3 regions of the Bacillus siamensis genome follow, and region 3 is predicted to be linked to each of the others. Evidence: riboswitches for the same ligand, from Rfam matches in the RefSeq annotation. Region 3 holds a riboswitch; each other region holds the start of a gene.
The links. A riboswitch is a leader RNA that binds a small molecule or an ion and turns the genes downstream of it on or off. The one in region 3 is predicted to bind S-adenosylmethionine.

Region 1 (10,313 bases), 1.7 Mb from region 3:
TTATCGTTTGCCGTTTTTCGGCTGGCCAGGCTTTTCGTATTTGACACCATAATGGCGCCGCTCCGGAGCCTTTTTCACGAGGAAAAAACAGAAACCGCACCAGACGGCACGACAGAAACCTATATTGTCATAAAAGGAAAAGGCATCAGGGCTTTTATCGGTGAACTGCTCAGCTGTTACTGGTGTACGGGCGTATGGTGCGCCGCCTTTTTAATTGCAGCGCAGATTGTGATTCCTGAGGCTGCGCAATGGCTGATTTTGCTGTTAGCCATAGCCGGCGCGGCGGGGATCATTGAAGCTGCGGTTTCGCGTCTTCTCCAGGAATAAGGCGGTTCCATCAGCAACTTACCATTATTTTCTGCATAAAATGGTATATATGACATAAGGAAAGGAAGGATCAACATGAATCAATCAAGCAAACCTTCCCAAAACACTCCATACAAATCCACTGAGTATCAGCCTTACGAAAAAAAAATTAAAAAGAAAGGCTGCGGCTGCGGCCAAAAGAAAAAACCGAGATAGCCGTTTTCTAAAAAAAACCGGGGATTCCGGTTTTTTTGTTTTTTGCCGAACACCGGTCCCTGTTCCGCATAGATCATAGGAGGAGGGGTTGTTATGAATATATTTGAATCGTTGATCAATGGAAAATACCGCAGACACAATCAAAATCAGCGGGAGCATAACAAACATATCTTATCTATTGAAAAGCAGCTGTCAAAGTTTGATGAAGCCGGTTTGCGCTTCGAGGAATGGATAGATGCGTTTGCCGCTGAAACCGAAGCCAAACTGAAGAAAAATGAGCATTCTCAATAAAATGAAATGAAATCCGCACCGGCCCTATGCATTTATCCAAGCCAAACAAGTCTCATCACATAGAGTATAGAGAGTAAAGGAGGTGCTTAAGTATGGGATTCGGATATGGCGGATACGGAGGCGGCTACGGCGGCTGCGGCGGATACGGTGGCGGCTATGTCGGAGGCGGCGGATACGGCTCAACATTTGTTCTTGTTGTCGTATTGTTCATCCTCTTGATCATTGTCGGTGCATCCTTTTTCGGATAAACCTTAGCTAGACCCAGGATAAGCGCGGGACCATTCAGTCCCGTGCTTGCCTGATGTATGAAGGCGTATGAAAACGGGGTAGCGGAATTTTTCCGTTGTCTTACGGGCACATGTTCCGCCCTTAGTTCATACAATATCGTATTACTCCACAAAAAGGAGGCACAACATGGATAATCAATTTTTTAAAAATATTGAGAAGAAAACAGGCGTCAGCATGAAGGATGTCATGAACCTCGCGGGATCATTGCAAAATGCAAATTTCAAAGATGAAAACACGGTGAGAGGTGTCATTCAGAAGGTATCCCAGCTGGCTAACAAACGTGTACCGAAAGAATTGGAAGACAAAATCGTCCAATCGATTACAAGCGGTAAAGAGAAACTTGATTTTGGCACCATTTCTAAAATGATGGACAAAAAATAGGCGTCAGCCGGCCTTATTGAAGGCCTTTTTATGTGAGAAGAACCCGGCAGTGATCTGCCGGGTTCTTTATATTCTGAGTGCGCTCCGTCTGTCCGTCCGAAGAAGGGGCTCGAGAAATCTTGAACTGCGCGCTGTTTTCCCCCGTCTGTTCGCGGGACATGATACATATAAATGCTGCATGGCCCTTGTCATTGCGACGTACAGAAGCCGTCTTTCTTCTTCGAGCGGAGCGGGATCGCCCTGTCTCGCCGTCTCAAGCGCGAAGTCATGGGGGATCGAACCGTCAGCCGCGCCTAAAATATAGACCGTATTGAATTCAAGACCTTTTGATCGGTGAATGGTCATCAGTTCGACGCCGTTTTCATCGGTTTTCAGATTCTCGGCGGCACGCATATGATCGACATGCGCAAGAAAATCCGGAATGGTTTTAAATTTTTTAGCAGCCACTTTGACGTCCCGGAGATCATCAGAGCCTTTTTCCAGCTTGTTTCCTTCATTGCCCCGTTTTTTTAAATACTCGGAAAAGCCCATTTTGCTTTCGGCGAAGGTGATGGCTTCAACGGGCTTCATTGTCCGGATGCTGGCGAAAAACGGAACGATCTGCTTGATTTTCCCTATTTGAAACGGCTTCAAGTCAGGCAGTTTCGTCAGCGCCTTAATCATCGTGCAATCTTCTGTGATTGACAGCGCCTTTAGCGTTTGCAGGGCGGATTGCTTTAAAAATAAGGCCGGAAGCAGATCTTTCACTGCATCCGTATCATCCTCGTTCTGGCTCGCGTATAAGTAGGCGAGGATCTGCCGGACGATTCTGCGGCTGTAAAACGTCTGCACGCCCCTGTCGGCATGGTAAGGGATTGATGATTGATGCAGTCTTTCATAAATGGCCCGCCCGGCGCTGTTTGTCCGGTAAAGCACGGCAAAATCGCCAGGGCTCGCCCCGTTTTGAATTTTCTCTTTTATATCCGAAACGATCATGGTTGCTTCTTCTTCCTCATCGTAAGGATAAAACATCACGGGATCGTGAGCGCCGTCTTTGACGGCAGAAAGTGTTTTTTCATACCGTTTTTTATTTTTCTTTACGACGGTATGAGCGCTTGAAACGATCGGATGCGGCGAGCGGTAATTTGCCGTTAAGTAAATGGTTGTTGCTGCCGGATAGTCTTTCTGAAAATCAAGGATGAAAGACGGGCTGCTTCCGCGGAACGCATAAATGGATTGGTCGTCATCCCCCACGCAGCACAGGTTATTCTCAGGGCTTGCGATCAGCTGCATAATTTTATACTGTACAGGATTAATATCTTGAAACTCATCAATCAAAATATGAGAAAATCTGTTTTGATATTGTGCGAGAATATCAGGCCGGCTTTTTAACAGCTCATAACAGCCTTGGGCCATGTCATCAAAATCAAACTGCCGATTTTCCCGCTTTTGCCGTTCATAATGTTCATAGAGCCTGTATACTTTTTTCTCCCAGTCATCCGCAAGCGGGATTGTCTCATGGGGGAGGTACGTGTTTTTCCAGCAGCCGATAAGCTGAAGCGCCTGGTCGACGGGAAACTCTTTTTCGTCCAAATGTTCTTCATAGAGCGCCTTTTTCACATATTGCTCTCTCTGCCATTCCATTTTTAGAAGCTGGCTGCCGTTCCATTTTGAAGAATCAAAATGATAGAGTATTTTATAGAAAAAGCTGTGGAATGTTCCCGTCACAAGGCGGGAGACTTTGCCGGCTGCCAGCCCGTACTCAGTCGCCATCCGCTCTTTCATTTCGGCGACGGCTTTTGTCGTAAAGGTCACAAGCAGCATGTTCTCAGGTGAAATGCCGAGATGTTCAATCATATGGGCGGCGCGGGCTGTCAGCACCCTCGTTTTTCCGCTTCCCGCTCCGGCGAGCACCAGCAGGGGCCCGTCGGTTTCTGTGACTGCCCGCATCTGTTCACGGTTCAGGCCGATACCGGGAAACAGCGATGTATCAGCCGCTTCAGATGTTGGGGAAAACGGCTCGGCTGCAGGCACTTTTTTCGGGCTTTTCCATTCTGAGACGATCGGTTTCGGATTCTCTGAAATCGCTTTTCCTTTCGGCAGGCGGAACATGCCGGCTTCCTTATACTCTTCCTTTTCCTTCTCCGCTTTTGGCTCCTTGGCCGCGCATGCTTTTTCACAGGCGGTAAAGTCTCCCTTTTGCCGGTGATAAAACGCCGGCTGCTCTAAAATCGAAAGCCGCATGAAGACAGGCTGGTCACAATGTGCGCAAAAAATATTTCCTTTCTGAGCTTCTTCAAAAAGGAATTGGTAATGTTCTCTAGAATATGTATGTAAATGTATCGTTCGGTTATTCAGTCGGGCGCATTTCAAAAAGGGGTCCTCCCATTAAAAGGTGTTCATCCATTTGATAGACAAAGAATATCATAACAAAAGAACCGCGTTTCAAAAAGTAAGATTAAGGGAAATGAAAAGCGAAGGGGAGGGGTACATATGATTTATGCAGGACGGATTCAAAACCAGCAGTATACTCAATACGCAAACCGGACAGCGGGTTATAGGCCTGATTACGCCGGCATTACGAAAGCGGCCGCCCTCGCCAATGACAGGCTGTACAGAGAGGTGGAGCGCCGCCAGGAAAACACCGCAGCCGCAGAAAAGAAAGTACATGAGGAAAAACGTAAGCGCTCTCTTTCCCGCTTGCCGCAAATTATGGGAAAAGGCCGATTGATTAATCAATACGTGTGAAAAACCTGGAAAATATCAAAGTGATGAAAAGATATCAAGATATCAGTATTGTCGTTCCGGGCCATGGCAGCCCGGGAGATGCCCGTCTGCTGCCTCATACGATAAGTCTCCTGAAAGAAAAGCAATAAAGAAGACCGGCGCTCCCATTACGGAGTGCCGGCTTTTTTATCTCTTCCTGATTTTCACAAAACAAAGGAAAGCAAGTGCAAGCGCCAAAACGGCATATCCCGCTATCGGCCAAACATGCTGATGAAATGAAGAATAATCTCCGGATATGACTTCCTGAGCCAGCTCGATCGAGTGGACAAACGGCAAGGCATAAGCGATATGTTTGAACGTCTCACCGAGCAGATTGACATCCATCCAAGCTCCGCCCAGAAATTGCACGAGTGTTATATAAATCGTTCCGATACCCGAAATTTGTTTGTCCGTAAACACAGCGCCTAAACATAAACCGAAGAAAACGGACATCATCGCAATCGGCAGCAGTACAGCGATACCGGCGAGAAGATTGATCCATTCGGCTGACAAACCGGCAGCCGCTGCTGCGGTAAAACAAATGACAATTTGTAAAACGGCTAACGGGAGCATCGGCAGTGTATAACCGACAACATAATCTGCTGTTTTTAAAGGGGAAGCAAACAAACGGGTCAGAAGGGCGGTCTGTTTGTCTTTTGCGATCAGCAATGCAGAGAACATCGTAAGGAAAGCAAAGCCGAAAACAATGAGCCCGGGTGCTAAATGCTGGACTTTAAAGGTGTCAAGCGGCGCATTTTTCTCAATCGCCGTAAACAGAAACAATAGAATAACAGGCAGTGCGATTCCAAGGATGATAGATAGGGGATCACGAAAAATCTCTTTTCGGTTGCGTATGGCGAAATCAAGCATAAAGACCCGCCTCCCCGTCACAAATCGCTAAAAAGGCATCCTCAAATGTGGCTGAATGAGTTTGCTTTTTCAGAGCCTCCGCCGTACCCAGTGCTTTTAATGTCCCATTTTCTAAAATGCAAATACGGTCTGCCAGGGCTTCGGCCTCTTCTAAATAGTGTGTCGTTAAAATAATCGTCATGTCCCCCTTTAATGCCTCAAGATTTTTCCACAACTCGCGGCGTGAACGGACGTCCAGCCCTAATGTCGGCTCATCCAAGAAATAAATATCCGGCTTTGTAATCATGCCCATGGCGATGCTGAGCCGGCGCTGCATTCCGCCTGATAATGTTTTTGTTTTTGCTCTTTCTTTCTCTTTTAATTGAAACAATTCGAGCATCTCATCCGTTCTTTTTTTTCCTTCTTTTTTCGGAATTCCGTAGACTCCGGCTATAAACTCTAAGTTTTCCCGTACGGTTAAATGAGGGGCGATGGCTGTTTCCTGCGGAGATATATTCATTTTCGGTTTAATTTTATCCAAATCAGTCAAAATGCTGAAGCCGAGCACTGATGCATCACCTTCATCCGGAGAAAGGAGGCCGCAGAGCATGCTGATTAATGTCGTTTTTCCGGCTCCGTTCTCACCGAGTAAAGCGAAAAATTCTCCTTTTTCAACTGAAAAATCAAGACGGTCAACGGCGGCGGTTTCTTTATAATGTTTCGTTAATTGCTTCAGCTCAATCGCGTGCATTTACTCATCCTCGCCATCTGCATCGATTGGCTTTGCGTTTAAAATATCTTTTGCAAATTCGAAAAAGAGTTCTTGTTTTACAAGTGCGATACCCTGCTGGTCATCTCCGAGCATAAGCAGTGAGTCCCCGGGATTTATATCAAAAACATCTCTTGCTTCTTTTGGAATGACAATCTGGCCTTTTGTGCCAACTTTAACGGTCCCGAATATATGCTTTCCTTTAGGTGCTGTCATGTGTATCCCTCCGTTGTGAGAATTGTATTTTTTGTATGAATTGTAATACTTCGTATACTAAACATACATCAACCTTCCATAAAATTCAATAAAATTCATAAAAAAGCACTCCTGCCATATCAACAGGAGTGCTTTTGATTTTATCGTTTGTGTTCCTTTATCATTTCCAGATGGGGGATGCCGGCATCAAGAAATTCTTCGCCGGATGTGACGCGGTACCCTTGTTTTTCATAAAACGGAACCGCCTGCGTCTGCGCATGTAGGATAAAGCTGCCGGCGCCCTGGGCGGCCGCCGCTTTTTCAAGCGCCTGCATAATGATTGCTCCGACACCGAGAGAGCGGTGGCTTTTCATCACGCAGATACGCTCTAATTTTCCGCGCCCGTCTTTCAAGCGCCATCTGCCGGCTCCGACCGGCTGACCGCCGTCATAAATGACAATATGCTCTGACGCGTCTTCGAATTGATCAATTTCCTCTTCTTCCGGAACGTGCTGCTCTTTAACAAAGACCTCTTTTCTGACGAAAAAAGCGTCGTTCAGATGTTTTTCAGTTTTTGCATCGATGGCTTCCAAACAGTTATTCTCCTCCGCCTAATAAAAATGTTTCGTACACAGTCCATGAGCCGTTATCCAGCTGATAGAGCAGGTGAAAACGGTCGATGACTTCTTCGTGGGAAATGTCCTGCATTTTCAGCTGTCCGAGTACGTCGGAATGTTCATCTGACGACAGCTTCTGGCCGACCGTGACATGCGGAACGAAGCTGTATTCCGGCTTACCGGATAATGCTCCTGAATAGCATTTCTCACTCAGGGTTTTTAATTCTTCCGTCGGCTCCGCTTTCATATATATCACATTATTCACAGGAGAAAACGAGCTGTATTTTGTGATCTTCAGAACGAGCGGGTGCGACTCTTTCGCCGTCTGTCTCAGCTGTGATACGATCTGCTCGATTTCCTGTTCTGTCGCTTCAAACGGATCTCTTACCGTCAGATGCGGCGGTATGAGCGCGTAGCTCGGGTCGTAGCGTTTCCGGTACGAATTTGCGAGATCCTGTAATTTTTTTGATGGAAATAAAACAATACCGTATTTCATGAAAGTTCCCTCCTTAATGAATGGTTACAGCATTTTTTTCAGCGCCGGCGTGATGAGCGGCTGCCAGTATGTCCATTTATGATCCCCGTCAAAGGTTTCATACGTGTATTCAGACTGTTTGCTTTCCAGCAGCTGTTTGAGCTCTTCGTTCGGCGCGGTGAAATCAAGCACCTGGCCGTCCGTCGTATGGACATCGGTTTCTTTTTCTCCGATTTGATGATAAACGGATATCTGTTTGAGATCCTCCGACTGCCGGACGGCATCCAGCACGTGCCCGTCAACATACGGGGACTGCATGATGACGTTTCCAAACATGTTCGGATAGTCAATCGCCGTCATGAGCGAGACGGTTCCGCCGAGGGAATCCCCGATCATGGTGCGTCCGTATCCGACTTGATAAGTCGGGTATTCTTTGTCGATAAAAGGGACGAGCTCATTTGCGATAAACCGTTTATATGAGGCGAACTTAGAGCCTTCGGGATGGTATGTGTTTCTTCGCTCCCGCACATTTTTATATGGGACGCCGATAATGATGCAGCGGTCAATTTCCCCTTTTGCCATGAGCTCTTCCGCCTGCCGCCCGATTCTCCCTAATCTGAAATAATCATGGCCGTCCTGGGCGATGACCGTATGATATTTATACAGGGGGGAGTAAGTGTTGGGCAGGTAGACCAAAACGGTCATTTCTTCTTCAAGCTCATGAGAGAAAAGTTTTTTCTCATGAATGATTCCGGTTTTCGGTGCCACTTCGCATTCCTCCAGGCCGCTTCTTGTCTTGATGGTTTTTCCCTATTGTACCATGAATTATTAGAAATTTCTTTCTTCAGATGCACTTCTTGTGAGAGTTCAGAAAATTAAAAAGTTGTTGAAATCCATTTTATAGTGCGTTAATATAGAACAATCAGAAAATACAAAACAATATTCTTATCACGAGAGGTGGAGGGACTGGCCCTTTGAAACCTCAGCAACCGGTTTGCTTTGCCGCGGGAAGGCAAAGTGCCAAGGTGCTAAATCCAGCAAGCGATTCACATGCTTGGAAGATAAGAGGAAGAGAAAAGCTCCTTCTTCTTATGAAGAGGGGGCTTTTTTATTTTTGAAAAAGGATGGTGCTTACTGATGACGCAGCATGTCGAAACAAAATTAGCCCAAATTGGAAATAGAAGCGAAGAAGCAACGGGAACGGTCAGTCCGCCGATTTATCTGTCCACCGCTTACCGACATAGAGGAATAGGAGAATCTACAGGTTTTGATTACGTGCGCACGAAAAACCCGACACGCCAGCTCGTTGAAGACGCCATCGCCGTGTTGGAAAACGGTGCGAGAGGCTTTGCTTTCAGCTCGGGAATGGCAGCCATTCAAACGATTATGGCTTTATTTAAAAGCGGAGATGAATTGATTGTATCCTCCGATTTATACGGAGGCACATACCGTTTATTTGAAAATGAATGGAGAAAATACGGCTTAAGCTTTATTTACGATGATTTCAGTGATGAAGACTGTTTACGCTCCAAAATAACGGAAAACACGAAAGCGGTATTTGTTGAAACGCCGACAAACCCGTTAATGCAGGAGGCCGACATTGAAAAAATCGCCCGGATTACGAAAGAAGCCGGCCTGCTCTTGATTGTCGATAATACGTTTTATACCCCGGTCATCCAGCGCCCGCTTGAACTGGGAGCCGATATCGTCATTCACAGCGCCACAAAATATTTAGGCGGGCACAATGATCTCCTTGCCGGTCTTGCTGTCGTAAAGGATGAAGAGCTCGGCGAGATCATGTTTAATCACCAAAATGCGATCGGAGCCGTTCTCCCGCCGTTTGATTCGTGGCTTTTAATGAGAGGGATGAAAACACTCGGGCTCAGAATGCAGCGTCATGAAGAAAACGCCCGTGAACTTGCAGCATTTTTAGAACAGGAAGAAGAAATCGCCGACGTGTTATATCCCGGAAAAGGCGGAATGCTGTCTTTCAGGCTGCAAAAAGAGGAATGGGTCAATCCGTTTTTAAAGGCGCTGAAAACGATCTGTTTTGCAGAAAGTCTCGGCGGGGTGGAAAGCTTTGTTACATACCCCGCGACACAGACGCACATGGACATTCCGGAAGATATCCGTATCGCAAACGGCGTCTGCAACCGTCTGCTGAGATTTTCAGTGGGAATTGAACATGCAGAAGATTTGAAGCGGGATGTAAAGCAGGCATTACAGCAAGTAAAAGAGGGGGCCGTGTCATATGAGTAATCAAAATTGGACGCTGGAAACCCAGCTCGTGCACAATCCATTTAAAACAGACGGAGCTACCGGAGCCGTCAGCGTGCCGATTCAGCATGCTTCCACATTTCATCAGTCTTCCTTTGAAGAATTCGGAACATATGATTACAGCCGCTCCGGCACACCGACAAGAACAGCGCTTGAAGAAACGATCGCAGGTCTTGAAGGCGGAACGAGAGGTTTTGCTTTCAGCTCCGGAATGGCGGCGATTTCGACGGCGTTTCTGCTCTTATCCCAAGGCGACCATGTTCTCGTCACGGAGGATGTGTACGGCGGAACATTCCGCATGGTGACAGAAGTGCTGTCCCGTTTCGGAATCGAACACACCTTTGTCGATATGACGGACACAGAAGCGGTTGCCCGCGCCATCCGGCCGAATACGAAAGCCATCTATATGGAAACACCGTCAAACCCGACGCTCGGCATCACGGACATTAAAGCCGTCGTCGAGCTGGCAAAAGAACACGGCTGTCTGACATACCTTGACAACACTTTCATGACGCCTGCACTGCAGCGGCCGCTTGATTTCGGCGTAGATATCGTGCTTCACAGCGCGACGAAATTTTTAAGCGGCCACAGCGATGTGCTGTCAGGCCTTGCCGCCGTCAAGGATGAAGAGCTCGGCAATCAGCTGTATAAGCTGCAAAACTCGTTTGGAGCGGTGCTCGGCGTTCAGGACTGCTGGCTCGTATTGAGAGGCTTAAAAACATTGCAGGTCAGACTGGAAAAAGCGAGCCGGACGGCTGAACGGCTGGCTGCCTTTTTTGACGGGCACCCCGCCGTCAAAAGCGTTTACTATCCCGGCCTTGCCGGACACCCGGGCGCCGATACCCATAAACGGCAAGCAAGCGGAGCGGGCGCCGTCCTGTCCTTTGAACTGGAAAGCAAAGAA
Region 2 (10,313 bases), 1.5 Mb from region 3:
CCGGGCAATTAACGGAAAAAGTGCGACGCAACCCGTACAGCATCGTGCTGCTGGATGAGATTGAAAAAGCGCACCCCGACGTCCAGCATATGTTCCTGCAGATTATGGAGGACGGCCGTCTGACAGACAGCCAAGGCAGAACGGTCAGCTTCAAAGATACCGTTCTGATTATGACAAGCAACGCGGGAACCGGCGAAAAACAAGCAAAGGTCGGATTCCAATCTGAAGAAAGCGTCATGGAAGAACAAACGCTGATTGATTCACTGAGCGCGTTCTTCAAACCGGAGTTTTTAAACCGGTTTGACAGCATTATTGAATTCCAATCCCTGAAAAAAGAACATCTCGTGAAAATCGTCAGCCTGCTTCTCGCAGAGCTTGAAGACACATTAAAAGAGCGCGGCATCAGCCTGAGCGTCACCGATGATGCAAAAGAAAAAATCGCTGAAATCGGCTATCACCCTGCTTTCGGAGCACGCCCGCTCAGAAGAACCATCCAGGAATTGATCGAAGACGAAATGACAGATCTCTTATTGGATGACAATGAAATAAAAGCCTTCCATGTCGTAATGGAAGAAGACGGCATCAAAGTCCGTGCACAATAAGAAAAAGCGGTTCCCTGTCTGGGGAGCCGCTTTTTTGTATCTTTTTCCATGCCGGAGGGCAGAAACTGTGAAGAATTCGGCAACAATTTCGCATTCACCCTAAAGTTCCATCCACTGCCACCGATATTAACCATAGAAAGCTAGTATAAAGGATTTGGTGAAAACTATGGATAAAACATCGATTATCGGTATCATCCTCGCCCTGATTGCTTTAAGCGTGGGCATGGTGCTGAAAGGGGTCAGCTTAAGCGCACTCGCTAACCCGGCAGCTATTCTGATTATTTTGTTCGGTACGATTTCTGCGGTGATCATCGCATTCCCCGGAAAAGAAATCAAAAAAGTGCCTGCCCTTTTTAAAGTGCTGTTTAAAGAAAACAAACAGCTGACCATTGCGCAATTAATTCCCATGTTCTCTCAATGGGCGCAAATCGCCAGACGGGAAGGTCTGCTCGCATTGGAAGCAAGCATCGAAGACGTGGATGACGCGTTTTTGAAAAACGGACTGAGCATGGCGGTTGACGGACAAAGCGCAGAATTTATCAGAGATATTATGACTGAGGAAGTTGAAGCGATGGAGGACAGACACCAGGCCGGCGCGGCTATCTTTACCCAAGCCGGCACATATGCGCCGACACTCGGCGTTTTGGGTGCGGTCATCGGCCTTATCGCCGCTCTTTCCAATATGAACAATACCGAGGCGCTCGGACATGCCATCAGTGCGGCGTTTGTCGCCACCCTTCTCGGAATCTTTACGGGATATGTACTATGGCATCCTTTCGCCAACAAGCTGAAACGTAAATCAAAACAGGAAGTCAAACTGCGTGAAATCATGATTGAAGGCGTTCTGTCGGTGCTTGAAGGACAGGCGCCGAAAGTGATCGAACAAAAACTTCTCATGTATCTCCCTGCGAACGAACGAGCAAAAGTCATTGAACAAGAAGGAGAGGCAAACAATGGCGAGAAAAAAGAAGAAGAAGCATGATGACGAGCATGTGGATGAGTCTTGGCTGATCCCGTACGCGGACCTTCTCACCCTTCTTTTGGCTCTGTTCATTGTATTGTTCGCCATGAGTTCTGTCGACGCGGCGAAATTCCAAATGCTGTCTAAATCATTTAACGCCGTTTTTACAGGAGGCACGGGGGTCCTTGAATATTCAAGCGTCACCCCTCCCGAAAATGAAAAAGACGGTGTTGACCAGTTAAAAAAAGACAAGGAAAAAGATAAAGAACAGAAAAAGAAAGAAAGAGAAGCAGCCGACCGCGAAGAGCTTGAAGGTGTGCAAAAGCAAGTCAAACAATTTATAAAAAACAAAAAGCTTGAACATCAGCTGGAAACAAAGCTGACAAAAGAAGGCCTCTTAATTACCATTAAAGACAGTATCTTTTTTGACTCAGGACGGGCGGATATCCGCCAGGAAGATATTCCGCTTGCGAAGGAAATCTCGAATCTCCTTGTGCTGAATCCGCCAAGAAACATTATCATCAGCGGGCATACGGACAATGTGCCGATTAAAAACTCGCAATTTCAATCAAACTGGCATTTAAGCGTCATGCGTGCCGTCAACTTCATGGCTATTCTTACAGAAAACCCGAAACTTGACGCAAAAGTATTCAGCGCCAAAGGTTTCGGCGAGTATAAGCCGGCTGCGTCGAACAAAACCGCGGAAGGACGCAGCAAGAACAGGCGTGTCGAAGTATTGATACAGCCGCGAAACGCCGCCCCTGACGAAAATCAGTAATATAAAAAAGGAAGCCTTTCAAATGGCTTCCTTTTTTATTTCTGATGAAAATGTTTAGCGTTTAATCCCACTCTTTTCAGCATTTCCGTACACATTTCTATCTCTTCATCACTCAGCACACTGATCATTTCTTTAATTTCGGCTGCATGATCAGGGAAAATATCGTCCAAAAGACGGATTCCCTTTTCGGAAATCTGTGCGAAAGTCACCCTCCTGTCAGTCGGCGAGGCTTTTCTGATGAGAAGTTCTTTTTTCTCTAATTTGTCAACAACGTATGTAATACTTCCGCTCGCTAATAAAATTTTGTCGCCGATCTGCTGCAGCGGCTGGTTGCCTTTATGATACAGCAGCTCAAGCACAGCAAATTCCGTCGGATTCAGGCCGTGCTTATGAATATGTTTATTCATATGGTCGTTTATGGACCGGTACGCACGCGACAGTACAATAAATAATTTCAATGAGTTTTCTGTTTTATCCGTCATACATTCAATCATCCTTTTACAAAAGAAACCGTTACAGAGAAACATTAATAAACAAAATGAAAAATGTCAACAAAAATGTTTCCAAAATTTCTCTTCTTTTTGAGGGACCTTAATAAAATAATTTGTTTTTATAGCATTTTGGTTATTTTTTCTTATTAAAGAAGTATAAACAATGATATAATACCTCTATTCAAGTGTAATGTTGGAGCGATGCAGAGTGAATACATTTAAAGGTGCCCGGGGAAAGATCAAACTTTATCTCTTATTGGTGATCATCCCGGCACTTATTATCAGCTTTTTCATATATGAAAAAGAAAAGCAGAAAATAGCCGATAAACACATACAGGAAGCCAGTATGATGCTCAATCTTCACCGCAATAAGCTCAATTATTTAATCGGTGAAACAAAAGCCCGGATGACAACACTTGCGATCGCTGTCGATAAGCCTGTCAATGAAGAAAAGATAAATGAGATCCTCACTCAGGCTTTTGAGGATGAACCAAGATTCAGCGGATTGTATATGCTGAATTCCAAAGGTGACGTCATCGCAAGCACGACCGATCTGAAAACAAAGGTGAATTTGGCCGACAGACCGTATTTTACGAAGGCAAAAAAGACGAAAAAAACGGTCATCACAAACGACTACTCCAGCAGAATTACAGGCCAGCGCATCTTTACGATCTGCGTGCCAGTGTTAGACGCAAACCGGGAGGTCACGGATTATTTAGTGGCCGCCATACAAGTCGATTATTTGAGAAATATGATCAATATGCTGAGCCCCGACGTTTATGTCAAGGCAACCCATGAGGATAAAGTGATATTTGCCAGCGGACGGGCAGATCAGTCAGAAGGCGTGAAACCGGTCAGCGGCTATCTGGATGATATTAATTGGAACATCAATGTCTACCCGAAACCGGTAGAGCTGAACGAGCTGACCAAAAGCGTGCTGCTGCCGATGTCCAGTATTGCCGTGCTGCTGAATATTCTGTTCATCCTCGTTCAATATTATCTGCTTAAGCGCAAGACCGAGCTGGAGCGCGCTCAAAACGAGGCGCAAAAATTGGAGCTGATCGGAACGCTTGCCGCAAGCACCGCTCATGAAATACGCAACCCGCTTACAGGGATCAGCGGCTTCATTCAGCTTTTGCAGAAAAAATATAAAACGGAGGAAGATCAGCTGTATTTCTCAATTATTGAGCAAGAGGTTAAACGGATCAATCAGATAGTCAGTGAGTTTTTAGTGCTCGGCAAACCGACCGCGGAACGATTGGAAGTGAACTCGCTGCAGGATATTCTTGATGAGATTATGCCGATTATTTATTCGGAAGGGAATCTTTATAATGTGGAAGTGAATGTGGAGATTCTCGTCAATCGGCCGCTCAAGGTCAACTGCACGAAAGACCATATTAAACAGGTGATCTTAAATGTCGCGAAAAACGCGCTCGAATCAATGCAGGAAGGCGGCAGGCTGTCCATCTATTTAGAGGCCCTCGACGATAAAGCGGTCATTAAGGTGGCCGACAACGGAATGGGTATTTCTGAAGATATGCTTGAGCACATTTTCCTTCCGTTTGTCACATCAAAGGAAAAAGGCACCGGCCTCGGTCTTGTCGTATGTAAACGGATCGTGCTGATGTACGGCGGTTCGATTGACATTCAAAGTGAAGTCGATAAAGGTACAGAGGTCACCATTACCCTCCCTGCCGCTTCACGATGAAAAAACACCCTGAAACAGGGTGTTTTTTATATAAGAAGAATATGTGTAAGAGGATATACAGGGGAACGGCATCATAGCCGGCAGATAGATACGAGGCGCTTCGTGAGCTGTGCCAGCGGAAAAGCCCGCTGACTGTACGCGGTCATCTTTTTAGATGCGGCGGTTGATCATGAAGCGCATTCAGTCTTCGTTATCTGTTTATCATCAATCATTTGTTTGCTTCATATGCAGGCATGACGTCACCGCGGGAGAACAAGCCTATTTTCTTCACAAGGCCCTGTATTCCTTGGTGATGTGTGCGCTCACGGTTTATCAGCTGCTGATACGCGTTCATCAGACTGTCCAGTTCCTGGCTGTGTCTGATCGTGTCATATCCCGTAAATCCCTGCCTGTTAGCCGCATCTATCATCATTTTTCTCTTTTCATCAATAGATACTAGCAATTTTTCTTGTTCAGAATAACTGCCCATTCACTTCACCCCTCACCGCTAAAAGAATAGGAAACAAGTTTGATTGGGTTATTGAGCATTATTACAGATTATACTTTATTTGTAAACATTTTTTTACTAAATAACTTAATTTTTCATTTCATATTGGAATCTTTACTATGATTACGAGAATAATACCCATTCAGGTAATGATATAAACAAAATGCGCCCATTTAATGCATAAAAAAACAGAGATTTTATATTACAATAAAAAACCTCTCATGCGGCTGACCGCATGAGAGGTTCGGACATCTATCCGTTTTGCACACTTTCATTTTCATAAATCGGCACCCATCCTTCAGTCGTCACGAAGATTCGGATTGCGACGACCCGGCGGTCCTCCTGAAGCGTAAAGTAGTGGCGGATGTTCTCCGGAACCGAAATCAAATCCCCCGGATTTAAACGGACATCAAAAAAAGTGCCGTCTTTGCCCTGAATGACGAAGATGCCGTGCCCGCTGACGATAAAGCGGACTTCATCATCCGTGTGGTGATGTTCTCTTTGAAAATTTTTCAACAGCTCATCAAGATTGGGTGTTGTATCTGATAAAGAAATGACATCCTGAGACCGATAGCCGCGCCGGGCTGAAATATCCTGAATCTCCTTCTCAAACACCGTGAGAATCCGGTTTTTTTCATCTTCGGTTAGATCGTATTTCTCCGAAAGCTCAGGCGGAAGTTTTTCAATGTTCCACTGCTCATAGATCACCTCTTGTTCGTCTAAAAAGCGCGCTACTTGTTCCTGATGTTCAATGATCGTATTCTTTTCGTCATGAATTCTGATTGTCGCCATTTTGCATTCCTCCTTTTATTTTACAAGCTGCGGCCGAAGTGACAGAAGCTTGATGTGACAGCTGAATAAAAATTCATAGGCTTCCAGCACCCTTTTCGCCTCAAACGCGGTCCGCCCCCATGCCGTAATGCCGTGGTTGCGGATTAATACCGCGCCTGATCCGGCGTCTGCATGGCGCGCAAAGCTTTCGGCCAATGCCGGGATGTGCGCCGGATTGTCAATGATCGGAACGGTCACCGACGCGTTTTCCTCCCACAATCCGAGCGCCTTAATAATCTCCTGCCCCTGAAAGGTGATCTGTTTTTCATCCCCGTAGAGCTCTGAGATGACATTATTATTAACGGTATGGACATGCAGACAGCAGCCCGCGTCTGTCTTTTGGTATAAGTACGTATGGAGAAGCGTTTCTGCCGAGGGTTTTAAGGAATGGCCGGTCTCAGCGGGCTCCCCGTTCTCATCGACTAAGAGAAAATCTTCGTCTGTTTCTTTTCGTTTGTCTTTTCCGCTTGCCGTAACGAGAAACGTCAGCGGCCCGTCGGATACTTTGATGGAAAGATTCCCGCTTGTAGCCGGGAACCAGTCTCTTTCAGCCAGCTCGCGCTTTACTTCGGCAAGTTCGCGCCAGCGTTCTTCTTTTGCAGCCATGCCTGCACCTCCCCGATATTTTCGATGCCTGTTTTCACTTCATGAAAATCTTGAAAAGGCTGATGCCGAAGACCAAGCTCTTTGCATTCAGTCAAAAGATAATCTCTCGCAAAACACATATCGGATAACTTTGCAGCCTCGACATCCGTCACCGAATCACCGATCATAATGAGAAATTTCTGCCGGTCGGATAGCTTCCGGATGACGGACGGTTTGCAGCAGCCGCACTGATTCGTGCAGGCTTCGTCACAAGCGTGCGGCCAATTGATATGAATATATTCATTGTCAAAGGATGCATGATTGCAAAAGATCCGCTCTTTTTCTACGATGCCTTCTAAAAGCGGATGCACAAAAAAGTCCATCCCTCCGCTTACGATGTAAAACGGGAGATCGTTTGACCGGACAAACGAAACAAAATCCAAAAAGCCGTCCCGTATTTTCGCATCCTTCAGAATAAAGTCAGTCAGCTCTTCTTTTAAGCTGCTCGGCAGCAGCCCGAACATCCGGCCGACTCCTTCCTGAATTGATATGCTTTTAGACAGAACACCGTCTTTTAATTCAAGCCACTCAGGTGGCGCGAATTTTTTCATCATGCTGACAATGTTGTCGTTCATGGTGACAGTTCCGTCGAAATCACAAATAATCAGCGGTGTGCGGGTCATACGGTTTCCGCCTTTCCCCATTTGTCTAATGCGAGCTGAAGATCTTTGCACGACGCGGCTTTTTCTTCAATCGGCTGTGCTTCAAGCACCGCATCAATGATGGCGCGGAACGCTCTTCCGCCGCCCTCGGCTCCTTTCGGATGGCCGTGAATGCCTCCGCCTGCATTGATGATGTGATCAATACCGAAATCACGCATCAGCAATGGCACCATGCCGGGATGAATGCCTGCTGACGGGACGGCAAACGTCGGGTGAAAGACGTCGTCTTTTACACATTCATGATGGATCGCAAGTGCGGACTCCTTCGGAAGAGCGACGGATCCGTATGGTGACGGGAATAAGCTGAAATCGGCGCCGCAATAGCGGTTCAGCTTGCCGAGCAAAAGGGCGTGCGATAAACCGTAAACGGGAGATGATGTAAACGCGCCGCTGACCGCCGGGTGCGCCATAATCGGAAGCGGGATTTCCCTGTCTTCAGCAAGGCTTTGCATGACGTCTAAGCCGTAGGCGAACACATTCAGTAAGAGGGCGTCTGCCCCGAGTTCTGCCGCGCGTCTCGCTTTATCCCGCAATTCAGAAGTCCTCCCCGTCAGGTTTACGGCGTACAGCGTGTTATGCCCCGTCTCCTCCCGCGTTTCCTTCAGGACTTGTTTTCCTTCGATAATGCGGGTTTCAAACGGAGCCAGTTCATTTTCAAAGAAAATTTCGTCATCTTTAATAAGATCCACGCCGCCGAGCGCCTGTTGTCTGAGCTGCTCTTTAATGTCGGCAAGATCACGTCCGATCACGCCTTTAAAGATGCTCATCAGAAGCGGTCTTTCAAATTCGCCCAGCAGTTTGCGAATGCCGTATATACCGAATTTCGGCCCGGGAAGGGAACGTTTAAACCCTTCGGAAAATTCAAGATCAGTCAATTTTATTTTTCCGTCCAGTGACAGCTTTCCGAATACCGTCGTCAGGACGGCCGGTATATCTTTTGAAAAGTTCGCCTCAGGATAGGCGATGGTGATGATGGATTGTGTTTCGTTTTCTTTGGCCCCTTCTTTATCCTCAACTTTCACGACCCGGCCTTTATGCTTTCTGAGCTGTTCCTGTTTCACCAGGGGCAGATCCGTCCAGGAGCCTACCGTCAGCCCCGCCGCAATCTGTTCCGCCCGCTTTTCACTGTCCGTTGTGTCCGTCAGAAGATATGTTGCCAATACTTCGCTCATGCGTGAACGCCTCTCTTTCTTTCGCAAAACATAAAAAAGCCTCTTCCTTATGAGCAGAAAGAGGCTTCGTGTTATGTCCGAATCTTATCTCTCAGCTCCTGCTGCAAGAATTAGCACCGTGCTTTATCAGTCGGTTGCCGGGCTTCATCGGGCTCGTCCCTCTGCCTGCTCTTGATAAGAATAATGATTTTATAAAGTATTTTGAATTATCGCATTGTTATCCTGATATGTCAATGCTTTTTCGGGTGAAAAGATTCAGCTTCCCGATCCGTTCCGCAGCTTCTTTAAGTCTTTCTTCACTTGTCAGAAGACCGACTCTTATATAGCCTTCTCCCCATTTTCCGAACCCGTTTCCGGCTGCGACCGCGACATCCGCTTTTTCCAAAAGCAGATCTGAAAACGACTGCGACGTATAACCGTCCGGCACCGGAAGCCATGCAAAAAAGGAACCCGCCGGAGCCGTCACATCCCAGCCGATATCACGGCAGGCTGCAATCCAGGCATTGCGTCTCGACTCATATCTGTCATTTTGCGCTGCGACGCACGTCTGATCCGCCAAAAGAGCGGCGGCTGCCGCCTGCTGCGCCGCGGGAAACAGGCTGACAAACATATGATCTTGATAAAGGTTGATCGCTTCGATGACAGACGCGTTTCCGACGGCAAATCCGACCCGCCAGCCCGCCATGTTATACGTTTTGGACAAAGTATAGATTTCAATCCCCGTTTCTTTTGCGCCTTCTGTCTGCAAAAAGCTCAGCGGTTTATGCCCGTCAAAACCGACGGCCCCGTATGCGAAATCATGAACGACACAAATGCCGTTTTGTTCCGCAAAGCTGACCGTCTCCTCGAAAAACGCCTTTGTTGCCACAGCACCGGTCGGATTATTCGGATAATTGAGATACAGCAGCTTCGCCTCGTTCTGCACCTTTTCAGGAATTGCGCTGTAATCGGGGAGAAACCCTCTATCTTCAGTCAGCGGCATCATTTCCATTTTCGCTTTCGCAAGGGCGACCCCCGACCAGTAGTCAGGATATCCGGGATCAGGCACAAGAATTGTATCTCCCGGGTTCAAAAGACATTGCGGAAGCTCAACAAGCCCCGCCTTGCCTCCGAACAGCACGGCTACTTCCGTTTCCGGATCAAGCGTCACCCCATACTCCCTTTCATAAAATTCAGCCGCGGCTTTTTTGAAGCTGTAAGCGCCCCGGAATGATGAGTATTTATGATTTTCCGGCCTTTCGACGGCGCGCTTCATTTCTTCAACGATATGCTGAGGCGTCGGCTGATCGGGGTTTCCCTGTCCTAAATTGATGATGTCTTTGCCTTCTTTCAGCTTTTGATTGACCTTTTGCACCAAAGATGCAAAAAATTGTTCCGGCAGCTGTTTGAGTACATCTGAGACTTCAAAGTTCATATTTTCACCTTCTAAAAATGTCTTGAAATGATAGTCCATCATCATATATGGTTAAATAAAAAAAGTAAAGAGAAACTTGAGGTGTATAAAAAATGAAATGGACCGTTTCCTGTTTGCAATTTGATATTTCATACGGAAATCCTTCAGAAAACTTCAAAAAAGCAGAAACTTTAATCGAGCAAGAAAGCCGCCATGCTGATGTCATCGTGCTTCCTGAGCTGTGGACGACCGGCTATGATCTCACACGGCTTGACCAGCTGGCGGATGAAAACGGCAAAGTTTCGGAACAATGGCTTAAAAAAACGGCCAAAGCATACAACATACACCTCGTTGCCGGATCTTTTGCGGTCAAAGAAGGCGAAAACGTCTATAACACTATGTACATCGCAGATAACAACGGGCAGATCGTGAAGCGGTATCAGAAAGCCCATCTGTTTCAGCTGATGGACGAACATCTGTATCTGGCAGCAGGAAACAGTGACGGTTCCTTTGAGCTTGACGGTGTCAAGTGCGCCGGGCTGATCTGCTATGATATCCGGTTCCCCGAATGGATCAGAAAGCA
Region 3 (10,313 bases):
CCAGACCGATCGCAATCATTGACAGAATCGCCAAGACTTTAATGAGCGCAAACCAGAATTCAAGTTCACCATACGCTTTGACCGCCAGAAAGTTGACAGCTGTCATAATGACGAGTGCACAAAGCGCCCAGATCCATGACGGCACGTCAGGGAACCAGTAGCCCATATAAATGCCGACCGCGGTGATTTCCGCCATACAGGTAACGACCCATAAAAACCAATAATTCCAGCCTGTTAAAAAACCGGCCAGCGGTCCGAGATAATCTCTTGCATAGCGGCTGAATGAGCCGGCAACAGGCTTTTGAATCGCCATTTCCCCTAATGCCCGCATAATAAAAAACATGACCAGCCCGCTGCAGGCGTAAGCGGCTAAAATCCCCGGTCCTGCAAGCTTTATGGCAGAAGCTGACCCGAGAAACAGTCCGACCCCTATCGCGGCGCCCAAAGACATAAGCGAGATATGCCTCTCTTCCAAACCGCGGTGAAGCGTTTTTCCTTTGTTTTGCATAACTCTCCCCCCTGATTTTGACAGAAAAGTAACAAACCGAGACGAAATAGCCAGAAAGCACTTTCCGGCATCTGCCCGATTAGTCCTATTATAACCTTTTTCTGAATATTGCGTAATACTTTACTGAAAACATAGCGGAATAGATGGTTTACATAAAACAATAGAAAAAAAGGCTTTCGATAACATCGAAAGCCTTTTGGATTAAACGAAAATGACTTCTTTCGGCTGGTGATTCAGCTCTTCCGGCACCAGTCTTTTTTCAACATTGATGCTGTGCCAGATCATGAAGATCAGCACGGTCCAAATTTTGCGGCTGTTGTCCGCTCTGTCGGCGCAATGATCTTCCAGAAGCTGAAGGACATAATCCTTTTCAATATAAGCGTCTGTTTCACTTTCACGAATGATGTTGCGCACCCATTCGTTCATTTCATTTTTCAGCCAGTGGCGGATCGGCACAGGGAAACCGAGTTTTTTGCGGTTCAGCACATGATCAGGCACAACTCCTTCAGCGGCTTTACGCAGAAGGTATTTCGTCGTACCGTTTTTCGTTTTCAGTTCATCCGGAATTTTAGAAGCCACGTCAAACACGACTTTATCAAGGAACGGCACGCGCAGCTCCAATGAATTGGCCATCGTCATTTTGTCAGCCTTTAACAGGATGTCGCCGCGCATCCACGTGTGAATGTCGACATACTGCATTTTATTAATGTCGCTGTATGAACGGCTTTCCGTAAAGTACGGCTTCGTAACATCACGGTATGAAAGCTCAGGGTTGTAATGTTTGAGCAGCTGTTTTTTCACAGGCTCTTCAAAAATCTTCGCATTCCCGATATAACGGTCCTCAAGCGGTGTGCAGCCGCGGACTAAGAGGCTTTTTCCTCTCATTCCTTCCGGCATGACGGACGCCACATGAAGAAGCATTTTTTTCAGACCGGACGGAATGCGTTCAAACGGTTTAAGCGACAGCGGTTCGCGGTAAATATTGTACCCGCCGAACAGCTCGTCCGCGCCTTCCCCGGATAACGCAACCGTTACATGCTTTTTCGCTTCTTTCGCGACAAAATACAAAGGAATCGCCGCCGGATCTGCAAGCGGGTCATCAAAGTGCCAAACGATTTTCGGAAGCTCGTTCATATACTCCTCAGGAGAAATGACTTTGCTGATATTTTCAATCCCGAGCGCCGCAGCTGTTTCCTTCGCTACGTCAACCTCACTGAAGCCCTGCTGTTCAAAGCCGACAGAAAATGTTTTAAGGTTCGGGTGAAATTCTTTCGCAACTGAGACGATAAAAGAAGAGTCGATGCCGCCGGATAGAAACGAGCCGACAGGAACGTCACTTCTCATGTGGACTTTGACAGAGTCAAAGATTGCGTCTCTGACTTCTTTCACCAATTTATCTTCATCGGACTGAACGGGCTTAAAGTTCGCTTTGAAATACGTTTTAAACGCGATTTCGCCTTCCGGGCGGATCGTAAACTGGCTGCCCGGCTCGACTTTTTTCACTTCAGCATCAAGCGTGCCCGGTTCAGGGACGAATTGGAAAGACATATATTGCTGTAAAGAAGCTTTATCGAGATCAATACCGTTTTGAGCGGCCATTAAACTTTTTCTTTCAGATGCAAAATACACTTTGTCCCCGATGGTTGTGTAATACAGCGGTTTAATGCCGAACGGGTCTCTCGCGCCGTACATGACACGGTCAGTTTTGTTCCAGATTAAAAACGCAAACATTCCGCGAAGCTTTGAAGCGGCTTCTTCTTTATAATGACGGTATGTCGCAAGGAGCACCTCTGTATCGGAATCTGTATTGAAAGTGTAGCCTTTCGCTTCAAGCTCTTCTCTCAATTCAATGTAGTTATAGATTTCGCCGTTAAAAATGATCCAATATTTCTCATCTTCATATGATAAAGGCTGTCCGCCGTTTTCTACGTCAATAATACTGAGCCGTCTGAAGCCGAATCCGACGTGCTCATCATGATAATACCCATCGCTGTCAGGACCGCGGTGAACGATCATTTGGTTCATTTGTTTGATTAGCTCTTCTTGATCTGCGGTTTGAGTTAATGGATGCTTATTAAAAACACCGACAAATCCACACATAGTATAGCCTCCATAAGTGTAATTTTCTAATTGGACCCCCTTTTTATAGACGCTTTGTTACGCCATTGGTTTCACGCTATGTAAAAAATAAGCATGGCAGCATCTGCAAAAAGGGAAAGCCGCTTAAATAAGCGGCTATAAAATTATTCTCCTAGTGCTTCTTTGCGAAGCGCATCCGCCTTGTCAGTACGCTCCCAAGGAAGATCCACATCGTGACGTCCGAAGTGGCCGTAAGCGGCAGTCTGCTTATAGATCGGACGGCGCAAATCAAGCATTTTAATAATGCCGGCAGGTCTCAGGTCGAAGTTATTCCGTACGACTTCGATCAGTTTCTCTTCAGAAGCTTTTCCTGTATCAAATGTATTGATGGAAATAGATACAGGCTGTGCCACGCCGATTGCGTATGCAAGCTGCACTTCACAAGAATCAGCAAGTCCTGCAGCCACGATGTTTTTCGCTACGTATCTCGCAGCGTAAGCCGCTGAACGGTCTACTTTCGTCGCATCCTTACCGGAGAATGCACCGCCGCCGTGGCGTGCATATCCGCCGTATGTGTCAACGATGATTTTACGGCCGGTAAGTCCCGCATCGCCTTGAGGACCGCCGATTACGAAACGTCCCGTAGGGTTGATGAAGTATTTTGTTTCGTCATCAATCAGTTCCTCAGGCACGACAGGGTTAATGACATGCTCTTTCAGATTGCGCTGAATCTGCTCAAGCGTAATTTCCGGATGGTGCTGAGTTGAGATGACGATCGCGTCGATGCGGACCGGCTTGTTGTTTTCATCATATTCAACGGTAACTTGCGTTTTTCCGTCAGGGCGAAGGTACGGAAGAATGTCTTCTTTGCGGACTTCGCTCAAACGGCGGGCCAATTTATGCGCCAAAGAGATCGGAAGCGGCATAAGCTCTTTCGTTTCGTTACACGCATAACCGAACATCAGGCCTTGGTCACCTGCTCCGATAGCTTCGATTTCAGCATCGCTCATTGTGCCTTCACGCGCTTCAAGAGCCTGATCGACACCCATCGCGATATCCGCAGACTGTTCATCAATTGATGTTAAAACAGCGCAAGTCTCCGCATCAAATCCGTATTTTGCCCGTGTGTAGCCGATTTCTTTAATCGTTTCACGGACTGTTTTCGGAATGTCAACGTATGTTGATGTTGTAATCTCTCCGCTTACCAGCACAAGGCCTGTCGTTACAGATGTTTCACAGGCTACGCGCGCGTTCGGGTCTTTTTTTAAAATCTCATCTAAGATGCTGTCAGAAATTTGGTCACAGATTTTATCCGGATGACCCTCGGTAACAGATTCAGATGTAAATAATCGACGGTTTTTACTCATTCACTTTTCCTCCTGAAAAAAGATCTTTTGAAAGACCTTCTCATATGATACGGAACTCGCTCCCTCTTAATACAATGTCATACTATATCAGAGAATGTTAATTGGCATATTTTATGAAATAAAAAAACCTTTTCCACTCGAGGAAAGGGTTTGGTCTGTGTGCCTTTCACTCTTATCGCTCAAGGAAATATTAAACCTTGCATCAGGTTAGCACCTTGGTTTCCCACAGTGTATTCACCTGCTTTTTTACAGAGAAACCGGTTGCTGGGCTTCATCGGGCCTGTCCCTCCGCCAGCTCGGGATAAGAGTATCCGCTCAATGAAATATCTTATCGTAAAAGGGCGGAAAGTGTCAATATGAATTAAAGCGATTACGCGCCTTTATTTCAGGAAGCAATGGAAAAACACAAACAAAAAACAATAAACAGTATAGACTATTTTTATATATGTGTTATACTAATTCCACATTCAGCGAAATAAAAATAAACCGGCAAAGGAAGGGTTTTATGAAATTAGTTGATTTAACTGCAGATCTTCAAGCATTACTCGCAAGTCCAAATGTGCATCATAATTTATCGGCGCCAAAACTTACCGAAAAAGTGATCACCCGAAATGAAGGCACACTGACATCTACGGGCGCCGTACGTGCCACTACCGGTGCATATACGGGGCGATCACCTAAAGATAAATTTATCGTTCGTGAAAAAAGCACAGAAAATCAAATTGATTGGGGCGCGGTGAACCAGCCCATTTCTGAAGAGGCGTTTGAAAAGCTGTACGCCAAAGTCGTCAGCTACTTAAAACAGAGAGATGAACTGTTTGTTTTTGAAGGATTCGCAGGCGCGGATGAAAAATACAGACTGCCGATTACAGTCGTAAATGAATTTGCATGGCACAACCTGTTCGCGCGCCAGCTGTTTATCAGACCGGAGACGGCTGAAAGGGACCCGAAAGCACAGCCGTTTACCATTCTCTCAGCTCCGCATTTTAAAGCGGATCCGGAGACGGACGGCACGCATTCGGAAACATTTATCATTGTATCTTTCGAAAAGCGCGTCATTTTAATCGGCGGCACCGAATACGCCGGAGAAATGAAAAAATCAATTTTCTCCATTATGAACTTCCTTCTTCCCCAGCAAGATATTCTGCCGATGCACTGCTCAGCCAACGTCGGTGAAAAAGGTGATGTCGCCTTGTTCTTCGGTCTTTCCGGCACAGGGAAAACGACGCTTTCGGCCGATGAAGACCGGAAACTGATCGGCGATGACGAGCACGGCTGGTCAGACTCCGGCGTGTTTAACATTGAAGGCGGATGTTATGCTAAATGTATCAACCTGAGCGAAGAAAAAGAACCGCAGATTTTTCGTGCGATCCGCTTTGGGTCTGTTCTTGAGAATGTTGTGCTTGATGAAAAAACGGGTGAGGCGGATTACGACAATTCCTTCTACACGGAAAACACAAGAGCCGCGTATCCGATTGAGATGATCGGCAATATCGTGCAGCCGAGCATTGCCGGCCATCCGCAGGCGATCGTCTTTTTAACGGCGGACGCGTTCGGGGTGCTCCCTCCGATCAGCAAACTGACGAAGGAACAGGCGATGTATCATTTCTTAAGCGGGTACACCAGCAAACTCGCGGGAACCGAGCGCGGCGTGACATCTCCGCAAACGACTTTCTCCACGTGCTTCGGTTCACCTTTCCTGCCGCTTCCGGCTCACGTCTATGCCGAAATGCTCGGGCATAAAATCGACGAGCACGGCGCTCAAGTCTTCCTGGTCAACACAGGCTGGACCGGCGGAGGGTACGGAGTCGGAGAGCGGATGAAACTTTCGTATACAAGAGCGATGGTAAAAGCCGCAATTGACGGCACGCTTGATCAGACAAATATGACGGCTGACAGCATTTTCGGCCTGCACAGTCCCGTTCACGTTCCGGGCGTTCCGGATGAGGTTCTTCAGCCTGAAAACACATGGAGCGATAAAAAAGCATACAACGAAAAGGCGCTGTTTTTAGCCAATGAGTTTAAAGAAAACTTTAAAAAGTTTTCTCATGCAGACTCGATCGCCAAAGCCGGCGGGCCTCTCGTTTAATCAAAAAAGCCAAGGGCGCTGCTGCCCTCGGCTTTTGTTTTTTCAGTTAGTCGAATGAAGCGAAGTGAGTCTGTATGTAATGCTCGTCCGGCCGTTCGCCCATTCGAGCTTTTGGACTTCGCCGGTTCCGGATTTCTCGCCGTTTTTTGTTTTGCGCACGTCCATCGGAATATCAAGAGGATAAACGCGGTAGCCCTCTTTTTCCAATAAAAAGATATTTTCCTCTATCCGTTTTTCATTGCCTTTTGTCACAATCATTGTATTAAATTCAACAGGCATTCCCAAAATGAAAATCCCCTTTCATTCTCTTTTTCTTTATTATCATATCATAAATCCGTTATCTTACCTTGTCTTCATCCATTCCGCCAGACGCCGGACAATGCGCCTGTTTTCCTGCGGCGGAAAATAATGCGTAAAACCGCTGTAATACCAGGTTTCCACCGGTTTTCCCGCCTCTTTCAGCCTGTCCTCAATTATCCGGGCATGTTCGATCGAAACATTTTCGTCATTCTCGCCGTGGATGAGCAGCACAGGCGCTTGAATACGGTCTGCTTTTTCAAACGGCGAACGCCATCTGTATTCATCCGGCACCTTTTTCGGCGTGCCGCCGATCACCCGCTTCATCATCCGCCGCATATCCTTCCGCTCTTCATAAGTAAGCACCATATCACTCACACCGCCCCAAGAGACGAGCGAAGCCGCCTGATGCCCCATCTCGATCGCAGTCAAAAGCCCCATGATGCCGCCTCGGGAAAACCCGAAAATATGAACCCGGCCTTCCCTGACGTTCGGGTGATCCCGAAGCAGGCGGAAAGCGGAAAACGCGTCCTCTCTGTCCTCTCCCGCAAAATCTTCATTTCCCTCGCCGCCCTGATTGCCTCTGTAATAAGGTGCAAACACGACAAAGCCTTGGGAAGCAAACTGAACGATTCTTCCCGGGCGGACCATGCCGACATTTTTTATGCCGCCGCGCAAATATAAAAAACCGTCGTATGTTCCCGGCGCCGCAGGCTCGGCAAGGAGCCCCTTTACCTTCAGCCCTTCTGACTCATAGCACACCGCAAAGAGCCGGACATGCGGGCTCGGAGACGGAAACCTTCTCTTTTCAACCAGCAAAGCAAATGAGCCTCCTTCATCATCAGTTTTTTTATTCTTTCCCAACCTGAATATGGGCACTCACACATTTTTTATACCCATCATACGATATGTAAAGCAAAAAAGGTTATTTTAACGCTTAATACAAGGAGGTTACAACGTGAACAAATGGCTCAAAACGAGCTGCATCTTTGTCATATGCGCCTTTTTCCTGCTCATTCTTCCGGCCTGCAGACAGGAAGAAAGTCTGACGAAGGTGAAGGTGGCGGAAGTCACACACTCCATCTTCTATACGCCTATGTATGTCGCTGAAGCGAAGGGTTTCTTTAAAAAAGAAGGGCTTCAAGTGTCTCTTCAAACAACATGGGGCGGAGACAAAACGATGACATCGCTTTTGTCAAACGGCTCTGACATCGCGCTGGTCGGTTCTGAAACATCCATTTACGTGGAAGCGCAAGGAGCTAAAGATCCTATCATCAACTTCGCGCAGCTGACGCAGACAGACGGCACATTTCTCGTGGCGCGGAAGGATGAGACATCATTCAAGTGGGACGATTTAAAAGGAAAAACATTTCTCGGCCAGCGAAAAGGCGGCATGCCTCAAATGGCCGGTGAGTACGTCCTGAAAAAACATCACATACAGCCGAAAAAAGACATCAACCTGATTCAAAACATTGATTTCGCCAACATTTCCAACGCATTTGCATCCGGCACCGGTGATTATGTGCAGCTGTTTGAACCGACGGCATCCCAATTTGAAAAAGAAGGTATCGGCCATATCGTCGCATCCTTCGGGGAAGCTTCCGGCCAAGTGCCTTACACAACTTTTATGGCAAAAGAAAGCTATTTAAAAAACAATGAAAAAACGGCGGAAAAATTCACCCGCGCCATTTACCGCGCCCAGCAATGGGTGGAAAGCCACCCGGCCAAAGACATCGCAAAAACGATTCAAAAGGAATTTGCCGATACCGATCCGGCCATTATTGAAACATCAATAGAACGCTATAAAAAACAAAAATCATTCTCTTCAGACCCTGTTCTGCAAGAGGATGAATGGGAACAGCTCCAATCGATTATGGATGAAGCCGGAGAGCTCCCGAAACATATTCCGTACAGCAAACTCGTCAACACAAAAATCGCCAAAAAAGCCACCTCAGAACAATAGGAGGAACATGAATGTCTTTTTTACAAGTGGATCATGTAACACATACTTATTTCTCGCTGAAAGAAAGAACAACCGCCGTGAAAGATATACATTTTCATATTGAAAAAGGGGATTTCATCTCCTTTCTCGGGCCGAGCGGATGCGGAAAAACCACCCTCCTGTCCATTCTGGCCGGCCTTATCGCCCCCGCGCAAGGCCGGGTGCTGATTGAAGGAAGCGTGCCGAACCATAAAGAACACCAAATCGGCTATATGCTTCAGCAGGATTATTTATTTCCTTGGAAATCAATTGAGGAAAACGTCCTGCTCGGTTTACACATTTCCAAAACATTAACAGAAGAAAAAAGGGCTGAAGTTCTCAGCCTTCTGCCTAAACTCGGATTAATCGGCGTCGAAAAAAAATATCCGAAAGAGCTGTCAGGCGGAATGCGGCAGCGGGCAGCACTTGCCAGAACGCTTGCGCCGGACCCGGGACTGCTGCTTCTGGATGAGCCGTTTTCCGCGCTGGACTTTCAAACGAAGCTTTCTTTAGAAAACCTTGTCTTCAAAACATTAAAAGATTTTCAAAAAACTGCCGTGCTCGTCACCCACGATATCGGTGAAGCCATCGCCATGAGCGATACGATCTATTTATTTTCGAATCAGCCGGGCACCATCCACCAAATCTTCACCGTGCCCAAGGAGCTCGCGGCCTTAGATCCGTTTGACGCGCGTCAGGACCCGGCCTTTCAGCCGCTGTTTCAAACGATATGGAAGGAGCTGAACTCCCTTGAAAAACAGCAGCGGCACGATTGAACAGCTTCATCAGGAGTTTAAGAAAAAACACCAAAAAGAAAAACGCCGGATCCGTGCGTATCAGGCCGCTATTTTCATCGTATTTTTTGCCGGGTGGGAAATATCGAGCAAGGCAGGCTGGATCGATCCGTTAATCTTCAGCTCACCCTCTGCCGTTTGCCGGCTCTTGGCGGAAAAGATCGCGGACGGGTCTCTTGCGGCCCACATCGGCGTTACATTAGGAGAAACCGTTCTGGGCTTTTTGCTCGGCACACTTCTCGGCACATGCCTCGCCGCTCTGTTATGGTGGTCAAACAGGCTCGCCCGTGTGTTAGACCCGTACCTCGTCATTTTAAACGCGATGCCGAAAGTCGCACTCGGGCCGATTCTTATCGTCGCACTCGGGCCGAGTTTCACAAGCATCGTAGCCATGGGTGCAGTCATCAGTGTCATTATTACGACGATCGTCGTTTTTACGGCTTTTCAGGAAGTGGATGAGAATTATATTAAGGTCATGAAAACCTTCGGAGCGAAAAGGCGCATCATATTTAAAGAAGTCATTTTGCCGGCGTGCTCCCCCGCGATTGTTTCTGCGCTTAAAGTGAATGTCGGTTTATCCTGGGTCGGGGTCATTGTCGGCGAATTTCTTGTGTCCGAAAAGGGACTGGGCAACATGATCATTTACGGCTTCCAAGTCTTCAATTTCACTCTGGTGTTCTTAAGCCTTCTGATCATCGCGGTTTTTGCGACATTGATGTATCAGGGAGTCGAATGGTTAGAAAGAAAATGGACGAAAGGAAAAATATAAAAAAGACCCGTGCGATATCGCCGGGTCTCCGTTTTTATGATTGAAATACGCCGTCCTCTTTCAGCTTTTTCAGGCTGATCGGAAGCACTGAATCTTTCATGATGAAACTGAACTTTTTATTTCTCGGGAGATTCTCCGGCAGTTCGCTGAACAGCACCGGCCCCTTCGTTTCAAAATAATCAGCCTGTTTTTCAAGCCTTTCAATATCGGCAAAATATATATTCTTAATGATTATCTTTTCCCTGCCGAGAACTTTATACTGTCCGACGTACTGAAGGTGTCTTACTGCAGCGCCGGTTTCTTCTTTCACCTCGCGCAGTGCCGCTTCCTCCGCACATTCCATCGGCTCCACTTTTCCGCCCGGAAATTCAAACCCTCGGTCTTCATGCTCAGTCAAAAGCCATTTATCGCCATATCGGCATATGACCC

Region 1: linked by a shared signal. The riboswitch ahead of ABDB98_RS05880 (methionine biosynthesis PLP-dependent protein) and the one ahead of metK (methionine adenosyltransferase) in region 3 are both predicted to bind S-adenosylmethionine.
Region 2: linked by a shared signal. The riboswitch ahead of mtnW (2,3-diketo-5-methylthiopentyl-1-phosphate enolase) and the one ahead of metK (methionine adenosyltransferase) in region 3 are both predicted to bind S-adenosylmethionine.

What each region holds. Positions count from the first base shown of each region.
Region 1 covers NZ_CP155579.1:1,120,459-1,130,771, forward strand. Annotated here, with positions in the region: gene ABDB98_RS05820 (DUF1360 domain-containing protein) at 1-327, shown strand, start outside; gene ABDB98_RS05825 (hypothetical protein) at 616-813, shown strand; gene ABDB98_RS05830 (YjcZ family sporulation protein) at 906-1,061, shown strand; gene ABDB98_RS05835 (stage VI sporulation protein F) at 1,228-1,482, shown strand; gene ABDB98_RS05840 (ATP-dependent helicase) at 1,549-3,834, opposite strand; gene ABDB98_RS05845 (hypothetical protein) at 3,955-4,209, shown strand; gene ABDB98_RS05850 (ABC transporter permease) at 4,375-5,097, opposite strand; gene ABDB98_RS05855 (ABC transporter ATP-binding protein) at 5,090-5,827, opposite strand; gene ABDB98_RS05860 (AbrB/MazE/SpoVT family DNA-binding domain-containing protein) at 5,828-6,061, opposite strand; gene ABDB98_RS05865 (GNAT family N-acetyltransferase) at 6,202-6,633, opposite strand; gene ABDB98_RS05870 (YjcG family protein) at 6,638-7,153, opposite strand; gene ABDB98_RS05875 (esterase family protein) at 7,178-7,900, opposite strand; SAM riboswitch class I at 8,075-8,200, shown strand; gene ABDB98_RS05880 (methionine biosynthesis PLP-dependent protein) at 8,270-9,391, shown strand; gene metC (cystathionine beta-lyase) at 9,384-10,313, shown strand, end outside.
Region 2 covers NZ_CP155579.1:1,318,996-1,329,308, reverse strand. Annotated here, with positions in the region: gene clpE (ATP-dependent protease ATP-binding subunit ClpE) at 1-602, shown strand, start outside; gene motA (flagellar motor stator protein MotA) at 769-1,584, shown strand; gene motB (flagellar motor protein MotB) at 1,556-2,341, shown strand; gene ABDB98_RS07040 (MarR family winged helix-turn-helix transcriptional regulator) at 2,377-2,823, opposite strand; gene ABDB98_RS07035 (ATP-binding protein) at 3,023-4,540, shown strand; gene ABDB98_RS07030 (aspartyl-phosphate phosphatase Spo0E family protein) at 4,749-5,009, opposite strand; gene ABDB98_RS07025 (1,2-dihydroxy-3-keto-5-methylthiopentene dioxygenase) at 5,280-5,819, opposite strand; gene ABDB98_RS07020 (methylthioribulose 1-phosphate dehydratase) at 5,835-6,464, opposite strand; gene mtnX (2-hydroxy-3-keto-5-methylthiopentenyl-1-phosphate phosphatase) at 6,422-7,126, opposite strand; gene mtnW (2,3-diketo-5-methylthiopentyl-1-phosphate enolase) at 7,123-8,337, opposite strand; SAM riboswitch class I at 8,419-8,518, opposite strand; gene ABDB98_RS07005 (pyridoxal phosphate-dependent aminotransferase) at 8,555-9,751, opposite strand; gene ABDB98_RS07000 (carbon-nitrogen family hydrolase) at 9,844-10,313, shown strand, end outside.
Region 3 covers NZ_CP155579.1:2,860,927-2,871,239, forward strand. Annotated here, with positions in the region: gene alaP (alanine permease AlaP) at 1-508, opposite strand, end outside; gene asnB (asparagine synthase (glutamine-hydrolyzing)) at 710-2,608, opposite strand; gene metK (methionine adenosyltransferase) at 2,752-3,954, opposite strand; SAM riboswitch class I at 4,124-4,262, opposite strand; gene pckA (phosphoenolpyruvate carboxykinase (ATP)) at 4,460-6,043, shown strand; gene ABDB98_RS14000 (DUF2584 domain-containing protein) at 6,086-6,328, opposite strand; gene ABDB98_RS14005 (alpha/beta hydrolase family protein) at 6,386-7,159, opposite strand; gene ABDB98_RS14010 (ABC transporter substrate-binding protein) at 7,299-8,303, shown strand; gene ABDB98_RS14015 (ABC transporter ATP-binding protein) at 8,315-9,097, shown strand; gene ABDB98_RS14020 (ABC transporter permease) at 9,072-9,884, shown strand; gene ytkD (RNA deprotection pyrophosphohydrolase) at 9,919-10,313, opposite strand, start outside.